Regions from separate parts of the Bacillus sp. JZ39 genome, predicted to be linked through region 1. Evidence: riboswitches for the same ligand, from Rfam matches in the RefSeq annotation. Region 1 holds a riboswitch; each other region holds the start of a gene.

What was found. A riboswitch is a leader RNA that binds a small molecule or an ion and turns the genes downstream of it on or off. The one in region 1 is predicted to bind S-adenosylmethionine.
Region 2: another riboswitch for S-adenosylmethionine. It lies ahead of metE (5-methyltetrahydropteroyltriglutamate--homocysteine S-methyltransferase); the one in region 1 lies ahead of M1D65_RS05935 (bifunctional homocysteine S-methyltransferase/methylenetetrahydrofolate reductase).
Region 3: another riboswitch for S-adenosylmethionine. It lies ahead of M1D65_RS19460 (5-methyltetrahydropteroyltriglutamate--homocysteine S-methyltransferase); the one in region 1 lies ahead of M1D65_RS05935 (bifunctional homocysteine S-methyltransferase/methylenetetrahydrofolate reductase).

The regions. Positions count from the first base shown of each region.
Region 1 covers NZ_CP096389.1:1,146,207-1,152,637, reverse strand. Annotated here, with positions in the region: gene M1D65_RS05945 (CvfB family protein) at 1-696, opposite strand, end outside; gene M1D65_RS05940 (YajQ family cyclic di-GMP-binding protein) at 795-1,286, shown strand; SAM riboswitch class I at 1,393-1,510, shown strand; gene M1D65_RS05935 (bifunctional homocysteine S-methyltransferase/methylenetetrahydrofolate reductase) at 1,600-3,438, shown strand; gene M1D65_RS05930 (GNAT family N-acetyltransferase) at 3,529-3,978, shown strand; gene M1D65_RS05925 (GNAT family N-acetyltransferase) at 3,983-4,831, shown strand; gene M1D65_RS05920 (MFS transporter) at 4,943-6,211, shown strand; gene M1D65_RS05915 (mandelate racemase/muconate lactonizing enzyme family protein) at 6,220-6,431, shown strand, end outside.
Region 2 covers NZ_CP096389.1:1,351,645-1,358,075, reverse strand. Annotated here, with positions in the region: gene rsbRB (RsbT co-antagonist RsbRB) at 1-762, opposite strand, end outside; gene isp (serine protease Isp) at 985-1,944, shown strand; SAM riboswitch class I at 2,077-2,232, shown strand; gene metE (5-methyltetrahydropteroyltriglutamate--homocysteine S-methyltransferase) at 2,360-4,648, shown strand; gene guaD (guanine deaminase) at 4,821-5,291, shown strand; gene M1D65_RS07110 (organic hydroperoxide resistance protein) at 5,629-6,039, opposite strand; gene ohrR (organic hydroperoxide resistance transcriptional regulator OhrR) at 6,182-6,431, shown strand, end outside.
Region 3 covers NZ_CP096389.1:3,794,134-3,800,564, reverse strand. Annotated here, with positions in the region: gene M1D65_RS19475 (succinyl-CoA--3-ketoacid CoA transferase subunit B) at 1-328, shown strand, start outside; gene M1D65_RS19470 (3-hydroxybutyrate dehydrogenase) at 345-1,118, shown strand; gene M1D65_RS19465 (5-methyltetrahydropteroyltriglutamate--homocysteine S-methyltransferase) at 1,171-2,307, opposite strand; SAM riboswitch class I at 2,385-2,491, opposite strand; gene M1D65_RS19460 (5-methyltetrahydropteroyltriglutamate--homocysteine S-methyltransferase) at 2,560-3,693, opposite strand; SAM riboswitch class I at 3,775-3,881, opposite strand; gene M1D65_RS19455 (LURP-one-related/scramblase family protein) at 3,947-4,435, opposite strand; gene M1D65_RS19450 (hypothetical protein) at 4,564-4,827, opposite strand; gene M1D65_RS19445 (hypothetical protein) at 5,117-5,245, opposite strand; gene pepT (peptidase T) at 5,350-6,431, opposite strand, start outside.

The DNA.
Region 1 (6,431 bases):
ATCCTGTTTTCTTGGAAGCAGCGACAAGTTGACTGAACCGTCTTCTTTCACTTGAATCACCCGGCCTGTGACTCTTGAACCGAGTCTTGGCTCCTCTTTTCTTTCTGACGGGTGAATAAAACAGCGGATACCGTCATCCGTGATCACGAATGAACCCGATGCGATCAGCCTGTACACCGTACCTGTCAGCTCTTTATTCATCAGATCTTCTGAAGCGTCGGTAAACAGTTCGCTGATGATATCTTCCGGCGCTGGTTTCGCAAACATGCGCCCCCGGTTCGTCACCTTCAGCATACAGTAAAGTTTGTCCCCTTTTTGCGGCCAGACATCTTCGTACGGCGGCAAATGCTCAGTTGCGACTAGTGCGTCCTTCGATAAACCGACATCAACGAAAACGCCCATATCTTCCACTTTATCCACCACTTCAACCCAGCCATATTCATCCGCGCTGATGACCGGAATTTTCATCGTGGCCGCAAGCCTTTCCTGCTGGTCTACGTATATAAAGACTTCTACTTCGTCTCTGTCCTCGATATCCTCAGTCATTTCACTGTTATGTAAGAGAACCGTATCTTCCCCATCGGTTAAAAAGTAACCGAAGTCGGTTTGGTGATCTATACTCAAGGTTAATTGCTGCCCTGGTCTCATGCTATCGTCCTTCCTGTTCCGCTTATTCTCTGCGGATTTTGTTAACATTTTTTCCAATCATCACAAATTGATTCTTTGTTCTATTGGAAGTTTCTCTTTATTCTACTATAATCAACACATAAGTTAAATGTTATGGAGGTTTTCATATGGCAAAAGAAAGCTCATTTGATATTGTATCCAAGGTAGAATTGCCTGAAGTGCAAAACGCAATCCAAATCGCACTGAAGGAAATCAGTACCCGATATGACTTTAAAGGCAGCAAAAGCGACATTTCTTTAGATAAAGAGGAGCTGGTCCTCGTTTCTGATGACGACTTCAAATTAAGCCAGCTGAAAGATGTGCTCGTCAGCAAATTGATTAAACGAAACGTACCGACAAAAAACATTGAGTACGGCAAGGTTGAAAACGCGTCAGGCGGAACGGTACGCCAGCGTGCAAAGCTTGTTCAAGGCATTGACAAGGACAACGCAAAAAAAATCAATACGATCATCAAAAACTCCGGACTGAAAGTAAAGTCTCAGGTGCAGGATGATCAAGTGCGTGTCACCGGAAAAAACAAAGATGACCTGCAGCAGATTATCTCAGCTGTGCGGGGAGCAGACCTGCCAATTGACGTTCAATTTATAAATTTCAGATAAATTTTCTGATTCCTATTGATTATTGTCTTTATTTTCGGTAAATTTGGAGAAAGGGAAAAACGCCAGGTATCTTTTGGCACTTCCTGACACGAAAATTTCATATCCGTTCTTATCAAGAGAAGCAGAGGGACTGGCCCGACGAAGCTTCAGCAACCGGTGTAATGGCGATCAGCCATGACCAAGGTGCTAAATCCAGCAAGCTCGAACAGCTTGGAAGATAAGAAGAGACAAAATCACTGACAAAGTCTTCTTCTTAAGAGGACTTTTTTTATTTCTCTTTTTTCCTTGCTGACGTGAATAAAGGAGGCAGACAATGGGACTTTTAGAAGATTTGCAAAGACAGGTGTTAATCGGTGACGGCGCCATGGGGACACTCCTCTACTCCTATGGCATTGACAGGTGTTTTGAGGAGCTCAATATTTCAAAGCCGGAGGAAATTCAGCGCATACATAAAGCGTATGTTGAAGCGGGAGCCAACATTATTCAAACGAATACGTACGGGGCCAACTATATTAAATTATCCAGACACGGTCTTGAGGATGACATCAAAAAAATGAATCAGGAGGCCGTAAAGATTGCGCGGGCTTCAGCAGGCGATGCATACGTGCTTGGAACGATGGGCGGCATACGGACATTTAATAAAAACGCGTACAGTCTTGACGAAATTAAGCGCAGCTTCCGCGAGCAGTTGTATCTGCTGCTGCATGAAGAGCCGGATGGCTTGCTGTTAGAAACATATTATGATTTGGAAGAAGCCCGTGAAGTGCTGAAAATCGCGCGCAAAGAGACTGATCTTCCGATTATGCTCAATGTCTCCATGCACGAGCAAGGCGTATTGCAGGACGGAACGCCGCTTTCTGACGCATTGCGCTCGATTGCGGATCTCGGAGCTGATATCGTCGGCATTAACTGCCGCCTCGGCCCTTATCACATGATTGAAGCGCTCAGCGAAGTGCCGATTTTTGATGACGTATTCTTATCCGTTTATCCGAACAGCAGTCTCCCTTCGCTTGAAGAGGGACGGCTCGTCTATGAAACAGACGACACGTATTTTCAAAACAGCGCGTCAGAATTCCGTAAGCAAGGCGCGCGGATTATCGGCGGCTGCTGCGGCACAACGCCGAATCACATTAGGGCGATGGCGGAAGCAGTTGGCGGGCTGGCTCCGATTACGGAAAAAGAAGTCAAAACCCGGGCCAAAGAATTCATTTCTGTTCATCACGAGCGAACCGAGCCCGGCCTGGATGAGATCGCAGCGAAAAAACGCTCTATTATCGTAGAGCTGGATCCGCCGAAAAAACTGAGCTTTGACAAATTTCTGTCCGCTGCTGCCGAATTAAAAGAAGCGGGAATCGATGCCCTGACACTCGCTGACAATTCTCTGGCGACCCCGCGGATCAGCAATGTTGCCTGCGGCGCTCTCATCAAGCAACAGCTCGATATGCGTTCCCTTGTCCATATTACGTGCCGTGACCGTAACATTATCGGCTTACAGTCACATTTAATGGGCCTTGATACGTTAGGGCTGAATGACGTGCTTGCGATTACAGGTGACCCTTCTAAAATCGGGGATTTTCCTGGTGCGACGTCTGTATATGATTTAACATCTTTTGATTTAATCAGGCTGATCAAACAATTCAATGAAGGTCTGTCTCTGTCTGGAAAACCGCTCGGCAAGAAAACGAATTTCTCAGTTGCCGCCGCATTTAATCCTAACGTCCGCCATCTGGATAAAGCGGTAAAACGGCTTGAGAAAAAAATAGATTGCGGCGCAGATTATTTTGTTTCTCAGCCTGTCTATTCCGAGCAGCAGCTTGTCGATATCCATAACGAAACAAAACATCTGAAGACGCCGATCTATATCGGCATCATGCCGCTGACAAGCAGCCGGAATGCCGAATTCATCCATAATGAAATTCCCGGCATTAAGCTGTCTGATACGATTCGCGAAAAAATGGCCCATGCCGGTGAAGATAAAGAAAAGCAAAAGGCGGAAGGCCTTGCAATTGCACGCTCCCTGCTGGATACGGCATGCGAGCTGTTTAACGGCATCTACTTGATAACGCCTTTCCTCAGATCTGACTTAACCGCCGAGCTCACTTCCTATATTCAGCAAAAAGATGAGCAGCGCCAAAATATCTTTTTGCATTAATCCCTTAAAAGACTGTCTGATCCAATCGGGCGGTCTTTTTCAACGGGATTCGTGTTACGATATAGAAAAACAGTCATGAGGAGGAACATTATGCTCGAAGTCAAAACCATTTCCGCGGAAGATACATATGAAATCCGGCACCGCATTCTGCGTCCCCATCAATCCATTGAACAATGCAAATATGAAGAGGATCATGCAAAAGGCTCCTTTCATCTCGGCGCGTTTTTTGAAGGAAAGCTGATCAGCATCGCTTCTTTTTCCCCGCAAAATCAGCCATTAATAACAGAATCCCCAGCATATCGGCTGAGAGGCATGGCAACGCTTGAAGGATATCGCGATCAAAAAGGCGGGAGCACGCTGATCAAACACGCGGAAGAGAAACTGGCAAAGAACGGCGTTCAGGCAGTCTGGTGCAATGCCAGAAGCCATGTGAAAGGCTACTATTCAAAGCTTGGGTGGGAAGTACTCGGCGAACCGTTTGAGATTCCCGGCATAGGCACTCATATTGTCATGTACAAAACACTAGGAACAAGCAGGTGATCTTATGGATTTAGTGGATGAGCTGATTGAGCTTCATGAAGAACATGTTTCCGGCTTATTACGGCTTTGCAGGCAAGCCGGGTGGCCGGATTACGGCGAACAAGAGCTGGCACTGCTTGTCCAGCAAGGACGCTTTTTCGGCTATCAAAATGTCAGCGGTGATATTATTTCCTGCATCGGCTTGTTTTTGTTTGGCCGGCTTGCTTCTATCGGCCTCGTGATCGTGGACAAAGAATATCAACGGCTCGGTCTCGGCCGGCGTATGGTAAACGCCTGTATCCCCCAAGCGGGTGAAAACACCGCCATCAGGCTTTGCGCCACAAAAGAAGGTTTGCCGCTTTATGAAAAAGCAGGTTTTCATACGGCAGGTTCAGTGCGAAAGTACAGCTGTCACAGTTTTCAACCTTATACAAAAAAGCTTGATGCTGAACTGACATCCTTTAGAGAACAAGACTTTCACGACTTAACCGCGGCGGATCTGGAAGCCTTTGGCGGAGATCGATCAAATCTTTTGCAGCAGCTTATTTCTGCTTCATGCGAATGTATCATCGCCAGAAATCATGACGGACAGCTAATTGGCTACGGACTTTCTGTACAGACACCGGCCAATTTGAAATTCGGCCCTATCATCGCTCCATCATCAGATGTTGCAGCACAAATAATTAACAGGCTGGCGGCCGGCAAACAAGGGCCGATGCGAATCGATATACCGAGTGAACACACGTCTCTGCATGACAGCCTGATAGAAATGGGATTTCGTAAAGATGATGAACCTCCGCTTTTGTTTTATCAGAAAAAAGCGCCTATTCAAAATGGACACTTATATGCTTTGATTTCACAGGCTCTCGGTTAACCCTCTTTTTTCCCGAACAGGTATCTTCTGTTCGGTTTTTTGCTGTCTGATCGCTGAATAAACGAAGCCATCAGGGACATTCTAAGCAGAAGAAAAGGAGTGTGCTCTGAGATGGAATCATCAAAACAAAATAACGGAATGACGGTTGTAGCAATCGGTTCAATCCCTTTAATATTAACCCTAGGAAACTCGATGCTTATTCCGATTTTGCCAAAAATGAAATCTGAACTTCATTTATCACAATTTCAAGTCAGTCTCGTGATCACAGTATTTTCCTTGATTGCAGCTTTTGCGATTCCGATTGTCGGTTATCTCGCAGACCGATTCTCAAGGAAAGTCATCATTATTCCCTGCTTAATTTTGTATGGTGCCGGCGGTTTGTTAGCCGGGTTTGCGGCAGGTTTTTTTGACAATGCCTACCCTTGGGTCATGGCAGGACGAGCGTTACAGGGAATCGGGGCAGCCGGAACCGGCCCAATTGCCATGGCACTGACGGGAGATCTGTTTAAAGGCGCCCAGGAGAGCAAGGTGCTCGGCCTTGTTGAAGCTTCAAACGGCATGGGGAAAGTGCTATCGCCGATCATTGGCTCGCTGATCGCCCTGCTTGTCTGGTATGGCGCGTTTTTTGCCTTTCCTGTGTTTTGTATCATTTCGATCGTACTGACTTGGATTTTTATTAAAGAAAAGAAAAAGGAAAAAGAACCGCCACCAATCGGAAAATATGCAAAAGGGCTGTTAAGTGTCTTTAAACATGAAGGCAGATGGCTGTTTACCGCTTATTTAGCAGGTGCGACCTGTTTGTTTACTTTATTCGGCATCCTGTTTTATCTCTCAGATGTTCTTGAAAAAACATACGACACCGACGGCGTGAAGAAAGGCTTGATTTTAGCGATCCCGCTTTTGGTTATGTGTGTGACGTCCTATACAACAGGAAGCAAAATCGGGCAAAAGCAATCGTTAATGAAAAAGCTGATCGTACTTGGATTGGCGTTCATGACCGTATCCTACGCGGCACTGTCATTCATTGAAAATCTTGTCCTTTTTATCAGTGTTCTTGTACTGAGCAGTATAGGCTCAGGTCTTGTCCTTCCTTGTGTGAACAGTTTTATTACCGGGGCTGTCGGCAAAGAAAGACGGGGATTTGTCACCTCGCTGTACGGCTCTGTACGTTTCTTAGGGGTAGCGATCGGTCCTCCGATTTTCGGCCGCCTGATGCAATGGTCCAGACCCGGCATGTTTTTAAGCATCGCGGGATTGACTCTCGTTGTCGGGATTCTTGTGATGATGCTCATCCATGTGAAGCAAAACAATGAAGAAACAAAAGCAAAAGAAGACCCTAAAATGGCTGGCAATCGGCTCCAGCCCGCTGAGGAAAGGTAGCACCCAGTTTGAAAATTGTACGGATTGAAACCTTTCCGCTATTTCACCGATTAGAAAAGCCATACGGAGATGCCAATGGGTTTAAACGATATCGGACTTGTTATCTCATCAGGATTATCACCGAAAGCGGGATAGACGGCTGGGGAGAATGCGTTGATTGGCTCCCTGCTCTCCATGTCGGTTTTACGAAGCGGATCATCCCATTTCTATTAGGAAAACA
Region 2 (6,431 bases), 210 kb from region 1:
TACAGCAGTTTGCGCAATTTCAGGCCTGATTCCTGACAGGGTTGACCGGACACCGATCAGATTAAGCGCCTCAATCAATTTAAAGATCTGGTGCGCCACCATCGTATCCACCACAACAACACCTGACAGATCGATTAACAGATGCTCCACACGCCTTTTCGCACAAGCTTGAAGCGTGTTTTCCAGAATAAACTTCGCCCGTTCGGTATCAATGTCACCGACAAGCGGCAGCAGAGCTGTTGATTTGCTCAGGGTAATGACAGGTGAGCTTAATTCCAATATCATTTCTCTTTGGGCGTTTAATTGCTGCTTGGCATTCATTTCAGCGTGATCAACGAATGTATAAATGGTGAAATCAAATACTTTTACAATCAAATCTGCCCATTTTTGCTTCTCTCCCGGTTCAAACGCTGATTCATTTTCTTCTGCGAACTTCTCAAAATACTTCGTATATAATCTCCTGTTTCTCATAAACTCCCGAATGACATACTGAACCGGTGTGTCGAGATGTTTTTGATCGTTGGTCAGCTCAATGACCCACTCTTGAAACTCTTCGAGAAATTGTTTTTCCGGTAAAACATACATGTAATTCAGATGCCGGTAAAACTCTCTGTCCTGCTCTTTCAATTCTTCCGTTACTGTTGCATTATGTAGGGCGTAAAGCGAATTCGGATCACTTTCCTCCATCGTTTCAATCCATTCCTCGGCCATTTGTTCCACATGCTCTGAAAAAAATGCATATAATTTTTCATTCAGTTTCATGACACTGCTCCTTTCCCCAACACTATTATAACTTGACTTACAGTTGAATCCCAGTCATACATGTTGAAGCCATCCAATATTTTGAAGATTACTAATTCTTTGGTGTGTATCCTATTTTTTCAAAATGCTTCAAATGGCTCTGTCCGAGCGCTTGCTTTTTCCATATAATATGAGGCAACACCCTTGAATCCACTTGCAAGCATAAAAAAGGAGGGCTTTTTTATGAATGGTGAAATCCGCTTGATCCCGTATGTGACGAATGAGCAGATCATGGATGTAAACGAGCTTCCTGAGGGCATTAAAGTGATTAAGGCGCCAGAAATGTGGGCAAAAGGGGTAAAAGGCAAAAACATTAAAGTTGCTGTATTAGACACGGGCTGCGACACAAGCCACCCTGATTTAAAAAATCAAATCATCGGCGGAAAGAACTTCACGGATGACGACGGCGGCAAGGAAGATGCGATTTCCGACTACAACGGACACGGCACACACGTCGCCGGAACGATTGCAGCTAATGATTCAAACGGAGGCATTGCCGGAGTCGCGCCTGAGGCAAGCCTATTGATTGTGAAGGTTCTTGGCGGCGAGAACGGCAGCGGACAATACGAATGGATAATCAACGGCATCAATTACGCGGTGGAACAGAAAGTCGACATCATCTCAATGTCCCTTGGAGGGCCAAGCGATGTGCCAGAGCTGGAAGAAGCAGTGAAAAACGCAGTCAAAAACGGAGTGCTTGTCGTTTGTGCAGCGGGAAATGAGGGTGACGGCGACGAACGCACAGAAGAGCTTTCCTACCCCGCAGCTTATAACGAAGTCATTGCAGTTGGATCTGTTTCAGTAGCGCGAGAATTATCAGAATTTTCTAACGCAAATAAAGAGATTGACCTTGTGGCACCAGGAGAAAATATCTTATCCACCCTTCCCAACAAGAAGTACGGTAAGCTGACCGGCACTTCAATGGCTGCCCCTCATGTCAGCGGAGCGCTTGCTTTAATCAAAAGCTATGAAGAAGAATCATTTCAAAGAAAGCTTTCTGAATCTGAAGTTTTCGCACAGCTAATCCGCAGGACACTTCCTCTTGAAATTGCAAAAACGCTGGCAGGCAATGGATTCCTGTATTTAACAGCTCCTGATGAGCTCGCAGAAAAAGCAGAGCAATCACATTTGTTGACCCTATAAGATTATTTTTCTTATATAATATACACCACATCATATAAATAAAAATTTCAAATTCTATGTTGACAATGAATTTGAATTACTGTTAAGATTACCAACAAATGATTCAACTTTTCAAAAAATTAATAACATTTTCTCTTATCGAGAGTTGGGCGAGGGATTGGCCTTTTGACCCCAACAGCAACCGACCGTAATACCATTGTGAAATGGGGCGCACTGCTTTTCGCGCCGAGACTGATGTCTCATAAGGCACGGTGCTAATTCCATCAGATTGAATCTGAGAGATGAGAGAGGCAGTGTTTTACGCAGAAAAGCCTCTTTCTCTCATGGGAAAGAGGCTTTTTGTTGTGAGAAAACCTCTTAGGAGCCTGTATCCGCGGGTTAACGAGAGTGTTTTACATATAAAGGAGGAGAAACAATGACAACCATCAAAACATCGAATTTAGGATTTCCGAGAATCGGACTGAACCGGGAATGGAAAAAAGCACTTGAAGCGTATTGGAAAGGCAGTACTGATAAAGATACGTTTTTGAAGCAAATCGACGAACTTTTTTTATCCGCAGTAAAAACACAAATTGACCAACAGATTGATGTTGTGCCTGTTTCTGATTTCACACAGTATGACCATGTACTCGACACAGCAGTCAGCTTCAACTGGATCCCGAAACGTTTCAGACATTTGACTGATGCTACCGATACATACTTCGCTATCGCCCGCGGAATCAAAGACGCCGTATCTAGTGAAATGACAAAATGGTTTAATACAAATTACCATTACATCGTTCCGGAATATGACGAGAGCATTGAGTTCCGTCTGACAAGAAACAAACAACTCGAAGATTATCGCCGGATCAAACAGGAATACGGTGTGGAAACAAAGCCTGTGGTTGTCGGCCCTTATACGTTCGTTACGCTTGCTAAAGGCTATGAACCGTCTGAAGCAAAAGCGATCCAAAAACGCCTTGTGCCATTATATGTACAGCTTTTGAAAGAGCTTGAAGAAGAAGGCGTAAAATGGGTTCAAATCGATGAGCCGGCGCTCGTTACCGCCTCTAGTGAAGATGTCCGCGGTGCAAAAGAATTATTTGAAAGCATTACAAGTGAGCTTTCATCCTTGAATGTGCTTTTGCAGACGTATTTTGATTCTGTTGATGCTTATGAAGAGCTGATTTCTTACCCGGTTCAGGGAATTGGCCTTGATTTCGTTCACGACAAAGGCAGAAACCTGGAACAGCTTAAAACACATGGCTTTCCGACAGACAAAGTGCTGGCAGCCGGCGTTATCGACGGACGCAACATTTGGAAAGCGGACCTTGAAGAGCGTCTCGATGCCGTTCTTGATATTCTCAGCATTGCAAAAGTTGATGAACTGTGGATTCAGCCTTCCAGCAGCCTGCTGCATGTTCCAGTAGCGAAACACCCTGATGAGCATTTGGAAAAAGACCTATTGAACGGATTATCCTACGCAAAAGAAAAGCTGGCCGAGCTGACAGCTTTGAAAGAAGGCTTAGTATCAGGAAAAGCGGCGATCAGCGAAGAGATTCAGCAGGCTAAGGCTGATATCCAGGCGCTTAAGCAGTTTGCAACAGGCGCCAATTCTGAACAAAAGAAAGAGCTTGAGCAATTAACTGATAAAGACTTCAAGCGCCCGATTCCGTTTGAAGAACGTTTAGCCCTGCAAAATGAATCTCTCGGCCTTCCGCTTTTGCCGACGACAACGATCGGCAGCTTCCCGCAGTCTGCTGAAGTGCGGAGCGCACGCCAAAAATGGCGGAAAGCTGAGTGGTCCGATGAACAGTATCAAAACTTTATCAATGCGGAAACAAAAAGATGGATTGATATTCAGGAAGAATTGGAGCTTGATGTCCTTGTTCACGGCGAATTTGAACGGACAGACATGGTCGAATACTTTGGTGAAAAGCTGGCCGGTTTCGCCTTCACTAAATATGCCTGGGTTCAATCATACGGCTCACGCTGTGTCCGCCCGCCAGTCATTTACGGAGATGTTGAATTTATTGAACCGATGACAGTGAAAGACACAGTCTACGCACAGTCATTGACTTCCAAGCATGTAAAAGGAATGCTGACGGGCCCGGTTACAATCTTAAACTGGTCTTTCCCTCGAAACGACATCTCGAGGAAAGAAATCGCCTTCCAAATCGGGCTTGCCCTTCGCAAAGAAGTTAAAGCGCTTGAAGACGCAGGCATTCAAATCATTCAAGTCGATGAACCAGCGCTGCGTGAAGGCCTTCCATTAAAAACCCGCGATTGGGATGAGTATTTGACTTGGGCGGCAGAAGCTTTCAGATTAACCACTTCTTCCGTGAAAAACGAGACACAAATTCATACACATATGTGCTACAGCAACTTCGAAGATATCGTTGATACAATCAATGATCTTGATGCCGATGTGATTACAATCGAACATAGCAGAAGCCACGGAGGATTTTTAGATTACTTAAAAAACCACCCGTATTTGAAAGGGCTTGGCCTTGGTGTATATGACATTCACAGCCCTCGTGTGCCGTCAACTGAAGAAATGTACAATATTATCGTTGATGCGCTTGCCGTCTGTCCGACTGACCGCTTCTGGGTAAATCCAGACTGCGGATTGAAAACAAGACAGCAGGAAGAAACGGTTGCAGCATTGAAAAACATGGTTGAAGCTGCAAAACAGGCAAGAGCACAGCAGACACAGCTAGTATAATTTGAAAAAACCATCTGCATTTGGCAGATGGTTTTTTTCTATAATACAGCCACAATAGTTTCTTATTTTAGCAAATCCCCCAAATACTTTGTTTATTTTGCACTTTTTTAAGAATGTTCTTTGCATTCTTTTCGGCTATACTAATAACACTCTATTGACAGGAGGGATTGGGATGAATCATGAAACGTTCTTAAAACGGGCTGTCACTCTCGCATGTGAAGGAGTGAATGCAGGAATCGGCGGGCCTTTTGGAGCCGTTATCGTGAAAGACGGAGCCATTATTGCAGAGGGAAACAACAACGTCACAACAAGCAATGATCCGACTGCCCACGCGGAAGTCACAGCTATTCGGAAAGCCTGTAAGGTGCTAGGAGCCTACCAGCTTGATGACTGCATTTTGTATACGAGCTGTGAACCATGCCCAATGTGCTTGGGCGCCATCTACTGGGCCCGGCCTAAAGCCGTTTTCTATGCAGCTGAGCACACAGACGCTGCCGAAGCCGGGTTTGATGATTCATTCATTTATAAAGAAATTGATAAACCTGCTGAAGAAAGAACGATCCCCTTTTATCAAGTGACACTAACAGAGCATTTATCCCCGTTTCAAGCATGGCGGAACTTCGCCAATAAGAAAGAATATTAAAAATTAAAAGGATCAGGCATGCGCGGCCTGGTCCTTGTTATTTCTCCAAGTAGCGCTATGCCCTGTGCAAATACAAAACAGCAATCATGCGCGCCGGAATTCAGCTTGGCAGACACCGAGCCAGTCGCCCGCTCCATCTGTAACTTTTGCAGGCTTTAAACGCTGTGATCGCTTCTCTGACGTTTTATCAATAATCTGTGCCCACTCCTACCCCGTTCCGCGTCAATTCATAATGGATATAAGTCTAAATCATTTATTAGAAATGTCTCAGACCTCGAAAAGATCACACCCGCTCCGACACCAAAAAACATCCTGAGAACACTCAGGATGCCGGTCATTATTTTAATTCTAGTTTTACATCAACATTTCCTCTGGTTGCCTTTGAGTAAGGACAGAATTCATGAGCGGCGTTGACAAGCTCTTGTGCCTTTTCCCGATCTAAATCTTTCGTGTTCACAACAAGTGTGACACCGATTTTAAACCCGCCGTCGCTCTCATCCTTCATGAGGCTGACCTGCCCTTCAATCTCCGAATCAATTTCGATATTCTGCTCTTTGGCTACGTGTTCGAGCGCGCCGCCGAAGCATGCAGCATACCCTGCCGCAAAGAGCTGTTCCGGATTTGTGCCGGTTTGTCCTTCTTTTTTGGCATTTGGCATGACAATATCAAAATCAAGAACACCGTCATCTGATGTAATATGTCCTGCTCGTCCGCCTCGCGCGGTTACTTTTGCTGTAAATAGTGCCATATTTCCCAACCTCCTTATTTGTATCTAGTTGTTATATTTCCCTTTCTGATCTTTTTAAACATGCTATGTTTGCCGAGAATAGGAAAAGTGAGGTTTTTCAGATACAATAGAATCGAATGACAAAAAAGAGTTGGTGAACAAAATGGAAAATAAATTTGATCATATGAAATTGGAGAATCAGCTTTGTTTTTTGCTATATGCGAGTTCGCGGGAAATGACAAAGCAATACAAGCCGCTGCTTGATAAGCTGAATATAACATACCCTCAATATTTGGCTTTGCTTTTGTTATGGGAACATGAAACGCTTACTGTCAAAAAAATGGGCGAACAGCTGTATTTAGATTCAGGAACGCTCACTCCGATGCTTAAACGAATGGAACAACAGGGTTTGA
Region 3 (6,431 bases), 1.4 Mb from region 1:
GGAGCAGGGGGATTTGGCCAATTGGATGATCCCGGGCAAAATGGTAAAAGGGATGGGCGGCGCCATGGATCTCGTCAACGGGGCGAAACGAATCGTTGTCATCATGGATCACGTCAATAAGCATGGTGAATCAAAGGTGAAAAAAACATGCTCCCTTCCGCTGACAGGCCAGAAAGTCGTGCACAGGCTGATTACGGATTTGGCTGTATTTGATTTTGTGAACGGCCGCATGACACTGACGGAGCTTCAGGATGGTGTCACAATTGAAGAGGTTTATGAAAAAACAGAAGCTGATTTCGCTGTAAGCCAGTCTGTACTCAATTCTTAATGGGAAGGTGTTTGACATGAGAAAACAAGTCGCCTTGGTGACAGGGGCTGCCGGCGGAATCGGATTCGAAATGGCAAGAGAATTCGCCCGGGAAGGTGCCAGCGTCATCGTTTCAGACCTCCGTCCGGAAGCATGTGAAAAAGCAGCCTCCAAGCTTGCAGAAGAAGGCTTTGACGCGGCGGCCATTCCGTATGATGTGACAAAGGAAGCGCAAGTTGCTGATACGGTGAACGTCATCCAAAAACAATACGGCCGCTTGGATATTCTGGTGAACAATGCCGGTATTCAGCACGTCGCTCCGATTGAAGAGTTTCCGACAGACACCTTTGAACAGCTGATCAAGGTCATGCTGACGGCCCCCTTTATTGCAATGAAGCATGTTTTTCCGATCATGAAAAAACAGCAGTTTGGCAGAATCATTAATATCGCGTCTGTTAATGGATTAGTCGGCTTTGCAGGGAAATCCGCTTATAATAGCGCCAAGCACGGCGTCATTGGACTCACAAAAGTAGGGGCGCTGGAAGGCGCGCCCCACGGCATTACAGTCAATGCGCTCTGCCCGGGTTATGTCGATACCCAGCTTGTACGCAATCAGCTTAGCGATCTATCGAAAACTAGAAATGTCCCTTACGACTCTGTACTTGAACAAGTCATTTTTCCGCTTGTGCCGCAAAAGCGACTGCTTTCCGTCAAGGAAATTGCGGATTATGCCGTGTTTTTGGCAAGCGAGAAGGCGAAGGGCGTCACTGGGCAGGCTGTCGTCCTTGATGGGGGCTACACCGCACAGTGACATAAAAAAACACACTTGCTCCGCTAGGGAATCAAGTGTGTTTTTTCTTTGCTTATTTCCAAACATCATTAGCGATCTCAACCACATGGCGGAGCTTCGCCCATTGCTCTTCTTCAGTCAGCTTGTTGCCTTCCTCAGTTGAAGCAAATCCGCATTGAGGGCTGAGGCAAAGCTGGTCTAAGCTTACATAACGGGACGCTTCTTCGATACGGCGTTTCACGTCATCCGGATTTTCAAGCTCACCGAATTTAGATGTCACTAAGCCAAGAACAAGCTGAAGATCAGACCGTTTTACATAACGGAGCGGCTCAAATCCGCCTGAGCGTGAATCATCATACTCTAAGAAAAGTCCGTCAAGATTCAAGCCGTCAAAAATGGTTTCGGCTGCTGCGTCATAGCCGCCTTCCGCTGTCCAAGTGGACTGGAAGTTGCCGCGGCAAATATGCATGGTTACCGTCAAGTCATCCGGGCGGTCTGCAATCGCGTCGTTAATCGATTTCGCAAACAGCTGGCGAAGCTCATCAGGCGTTGTTCCGAACGCTTCGATTTGTTTTAAGCCTTTTTCTGATAAGAAAACGGCCCACGCTGTATCATCAAGCTGGAGGTAGCGGCAGCCTCTGTCATAAAACGCTTGAATCGCTTTTTTATATGCTTTGGATACATCATGCTGGAAAAGGTGATAGTCGTTTTTGTATGCACCTTTTTCCAATTTCCCGCGGAAAAACAGCATATTCGGGCTTGGAATGGTCATCTTTGGCGTCGCGTCACCGGCAATGCTATGGAGAAATGAGTAATCTTCAAGCATTGGGTGAGTTGAAAAGTCGATATCGCCTGTGACTTTAATGCCGCGTGCTTTTGTCTGTACGTTATGGAATTGAATGCCTTGCTCAGGAGTAAACGGCTCAACGCCATCTAAGTTTTCCAGGAAATCAAAGTGCCACCATGCTCTGCGGAATTCACCGTCTGTCACGACGTTCAGGCCGGTTTCCTTCTGTTTTTCCACAATGCGGATGATTTCATCGTTTTCAATTTGGCGAAGCTGCTCTGCGGTCATTTCGCCGGCCGCTTTTTGCAGCCGCGCTTTTTTGACGGGCTCAGATCTTAGCAGGCTTCCGACTTGATCCGCGCGAAACGGCGGTTTTTTTCTTTGAAGTGATTTTTGTTCTGCGGGTGTTGTTTGTTGTGACATGTTGTCCATTCCTTCTTTCCATTCAAATGTAAAAAAGCTCTTCCTTTGGATAAGGAAGAGCTTGCGTGACAATCTCAACCTTATCTTCAAGAGCAATCATTGCTCTAAAGGATTTAGCACCATTCTGTTAAACAGCGGTTGCCGGGTATCGCAGGGCCAGTCCCTCCACCTCTCTTGATAAGGAAAACCTTTTTATGAAATTTTCTGATAGTATCTATTATTCACACATTTTCTATTTCTGTCAATGATAGATTATCTCCACACATCGTTGGCAATGTCGATGACATGGCGAAGCTTTGCCCATTGCTGCTCCTCTGTCAGAAGGTTGCCTTCTTCTGTAGAGGCGAAACCGCACTGCGGGCTCAGGCATAGCTGGTCCAAGCTGACAAAACGCGCGGCTTCATTGATACGGCGTTTCACATCTTCAGGATTTTCAAGCTCGCCGTATTTCGATGTGATCAAGCCGAGCACAATTTGCAGATCCTTGCGCTTCACAAAACGGAGCGGATCAAAGTTTCCGGAGCGGTCATCATCGTATTCCAAGAAAAGGCCGTCAAGGTTTAAGCCGTCCAAAATCGTTTCCGCTACAGCGTCGTACCCTCCTGATGCCGCCCAGGTTGAGCGGAAGTTGCCGCGGCAAATGTGCATTGTGATCGTTAAATCGTCAGGCCGGTCTGCGACGGCATCGTTAATTGTTTTAGCAAATATGGCTGGCAATGTTTCTGGATCACCGCCGAGCGCCCGGACAACCTCTCTGCCTTTTTCCTCAAAGAAGAGAGCCCATGACGTATCATCGAGCTGGAGATAACGGCAGCCAGCATCATAGAAGGCTTTGATTGCTTTTTTGTATGCTTGGGCCAGGTCATGAAAATATTCCTCTTGATCGTCATAAATCCCTTTATCCGCCTTTTCGCCAAAAAACAGCATATTTGGGCTGGGAATGGTCAATTTTGGCGTCGCGTTACCGGCAATCTCATGTAAAAATTGATAATCAGCAAGCGCTGGGTGGCTCGTAAAATCGAGTTTTCCCGTCACTTTGATGCTGCGCGCTTTCGTTTTTGTGTTATGGAACTGAATTCCCTCAGCCGGAATGAACGGTTCCACACCGTCAAGTCCTTCTAGGAAGTCATAATGCCACCAAGAACGCCGGAATTCCCCGTCTGTTACCACGTTGAGACCGATTTCTTTTTGTTTTTCCACGATGCGGGTGATCTCTTGATTTTCGATATCACGAAGCTGTTCCGCTGTCATCTCACCAGCCGCTTTTTTTTGCCGGGATTCCTTCACCGGAACGGAACGAAGCAAACTGCCGACATGATCGGCGCGGAAAGGTGCTTTGTGTTGTTTTTCTGTTTTTTGTCCTGCAACATTCGTTTGTTGAGCCATGTTATTCGCCTCTTTTCTGAAATAATGAGCATGTAAAAAGCTCTTCCTTTGTGAAGGAAGAGCTTGAACGATCAAATCTCCGCCTCATCTGCAAGAACGCAATGTTCTTAAGGATTTAGCACCATTCTGTTTGAAACAGCGGTTGCCGGGTATCATAGGGCCAGTCCCTCCACCTCTCTTGATAAGGTACAACTTCATATTCAGATTTCAATTATCTTAATATTATTACTTTTGCATCAATTGTCAATGCTTTTTAGAAAATACTTTCATCTTCATCGTTATATAAAACCATATCAAGCACGATAGCGATGGCAGTGCAAATCAGAACATCTTCCTCGTTTGCAATCTGCAAGTGATAGGAATCACCCCAACTGAGCCACTTTTTGCTCACTGACATCCGGACACTTTCCCCGTCCGTCAGCTGGAATTCATCCCTCCATAAATCACCATCGATTTCCCAGTTAAGCCCGGAAATCACAAATTTCGGTTTGAAAAACGTTACTTTCTTCGTTACCTCACAAACTGTTTTCCCGCCAATTGAAATCTCATAGCGCGGCAATAAAGACATTAGTTTTTGTTCTATGGAAACGAGCGTTTTCCCAGATGAGTCTGTCATTTGTAATGAGTCTCCTAACGAGAAAAAACGCCCCTCCACCTTGAATGTTTCTTGTTCATCCCGGTCATAAATGTGAAATGCATCTTTAAATGAGAACATTTTTTGTTTCATAAATAACTCGATCATTGCTGAAGTCTCCTTTGGGTTTGCCTTGTATGAAATTACGGATAGGTGGCGAAAAGGTTTCAGGCTCTAAATCAAAACAATTTTAAAAGGCTGCGTGATTCAGCAGCCTTTTCATTTGAAATATAGAATTAGGAAAGATGCATCCGGCGTTTTTGGCGGATGGCGTCAAGGTCGATTAGGTTGTTGTGATGAGGTGCGGCTGCTGGCAGAGGGCTTGTCTTTTGCGGTTTGCGGCGATTGTCCTTGCTGAAAGAAAAAAGAAGATAGCCGCATAATGCGATGATAATAAATAGGATCATATTACATACCTCCCAAAAAAAGTTTTGGTACTCTCTATTGTACGGATAAAAAGTCAAAAAGTATTCAAAAAATTCTAAATCAATAAATAACAAGAAACTGTCCCTCTAAAACAGTATAACCTGATGACCTGAAAATAGTCTTGAATCACGCTGTTTGCTCTTGTTGATGATTGGTTCTATAGTTACTATCGACGATAAAATAAATTCCTTTATATAACTTTTAACCTAAGTTTGCGTAATTCGAATTGCCTGTTTTTGGGTGCTGTATTCTTGCTTGTTTGGTTTATACCCTATTTTGCGGAATTGAACACAAAAAACCCAAATTACGGAGCATTTGGGCGGTACGGGTGAATAGGGATTGTATTTAGGGGATTTGAATGTTTTATTTGAAGAAGCGTTTGAACATTTTTCTGATTTTTTGAAATGGGCTGGATTTCTTTTGCATGTTAAGCGGCCTGGAAATGATCCATTTTTTCAAGAGACTCTTTGCAGCGATTGCATGTTTTGTCATTGTTTTTCCTCCTCATTTGTTGATACTTGTTTTACGGAGGACGCGTTTAAAATGTTTCATTTTCACACAAAAAAGCCAGTCCTTTTTTGGACTGGCTTTTGGCATTATGCTTGCGCTTCAAACTGCTTTGCAATCTCAACGATGACATTTACGGCTTTGACCATGTTATCAACTGAGATGTATTCAAATTTGCCGTGGAAATTTTCCCCGCCTGTAAAGATGTTTGGCGTCGGAAGCCCCATGTAGGACAGCTGCGATCCGTCGGTGCCGCCGCGGATGGGAGAAATCTTCGGTTCGATGCCGAGGTTTTCCATCGCTTGCTTGGCAATGTTGACGATTTCGATGACAGGTTCAATTTTCTCTCTCATATTGTAGTATTGGTCGTTCATATCCAGCAGAATCCGGTCTTGCCCGTATTCGTTTTGAAGTTCTTCAACGGCACGCTTCATTGTTTCTTTTCTGTTTTGGAAATTCTCTTTGTCAAAGTCTCTGATAATGTAGTGGAGCTTTGTTTCCTCTACGTCTCCTTGAATCGACAGCAGGTGGTAGAAGCCTTCATAGCCTTCCGTATATTCAGGCGCTTCGTCTGCCGGCAGCAGGCTGTTCAGCTTCATCGCGATTTTCGCAGAGTTGATCATTTTTCCTTTAGCTGTTCCGGGATGTACGTTGTTGCCTTTAATCGTAATTTTTGCGGCAGCGGCATTGAAGCTTTCATATTCAAGCTCGCCGAGCGGCCCGCCGTCAACCGTGTAGGCAAAGGATGCATTGAACCGTTTCACATCAAATTTGTGCGGCCCTCTTCCGATTTCTTCATCAGGCGTAAAGGCGACTCTGATTGTGCCGTGCTTGATTTCAGGGTGTTTGATGAGGTAATCCATGGCTGTCATGATTTCAGCGATACCGGCCTTATTGTCTGCGCCGAGAAGGGTGGTGCCGTCTGTGGTGATGAGTGTATGGCCCTTATAGCCGGACAGCTCAGGAAATTGATCAGGTGACAGGGTGACCTGCAGCTTTTCGTTAAGAACGATGTCTTTTCCATCATAGCTTTCGATGATTTGCGGATTCACGTTTTTGCCGGTAAAGTCTGTAGCGGTGTCGACGTGAGCGAGAAAGCCGATTGTCGGCACGTCTTTTTCAGTGTTGGAGGGAAGAGTTGCCATGACATAGCCGTTTTCATCAATGGCTG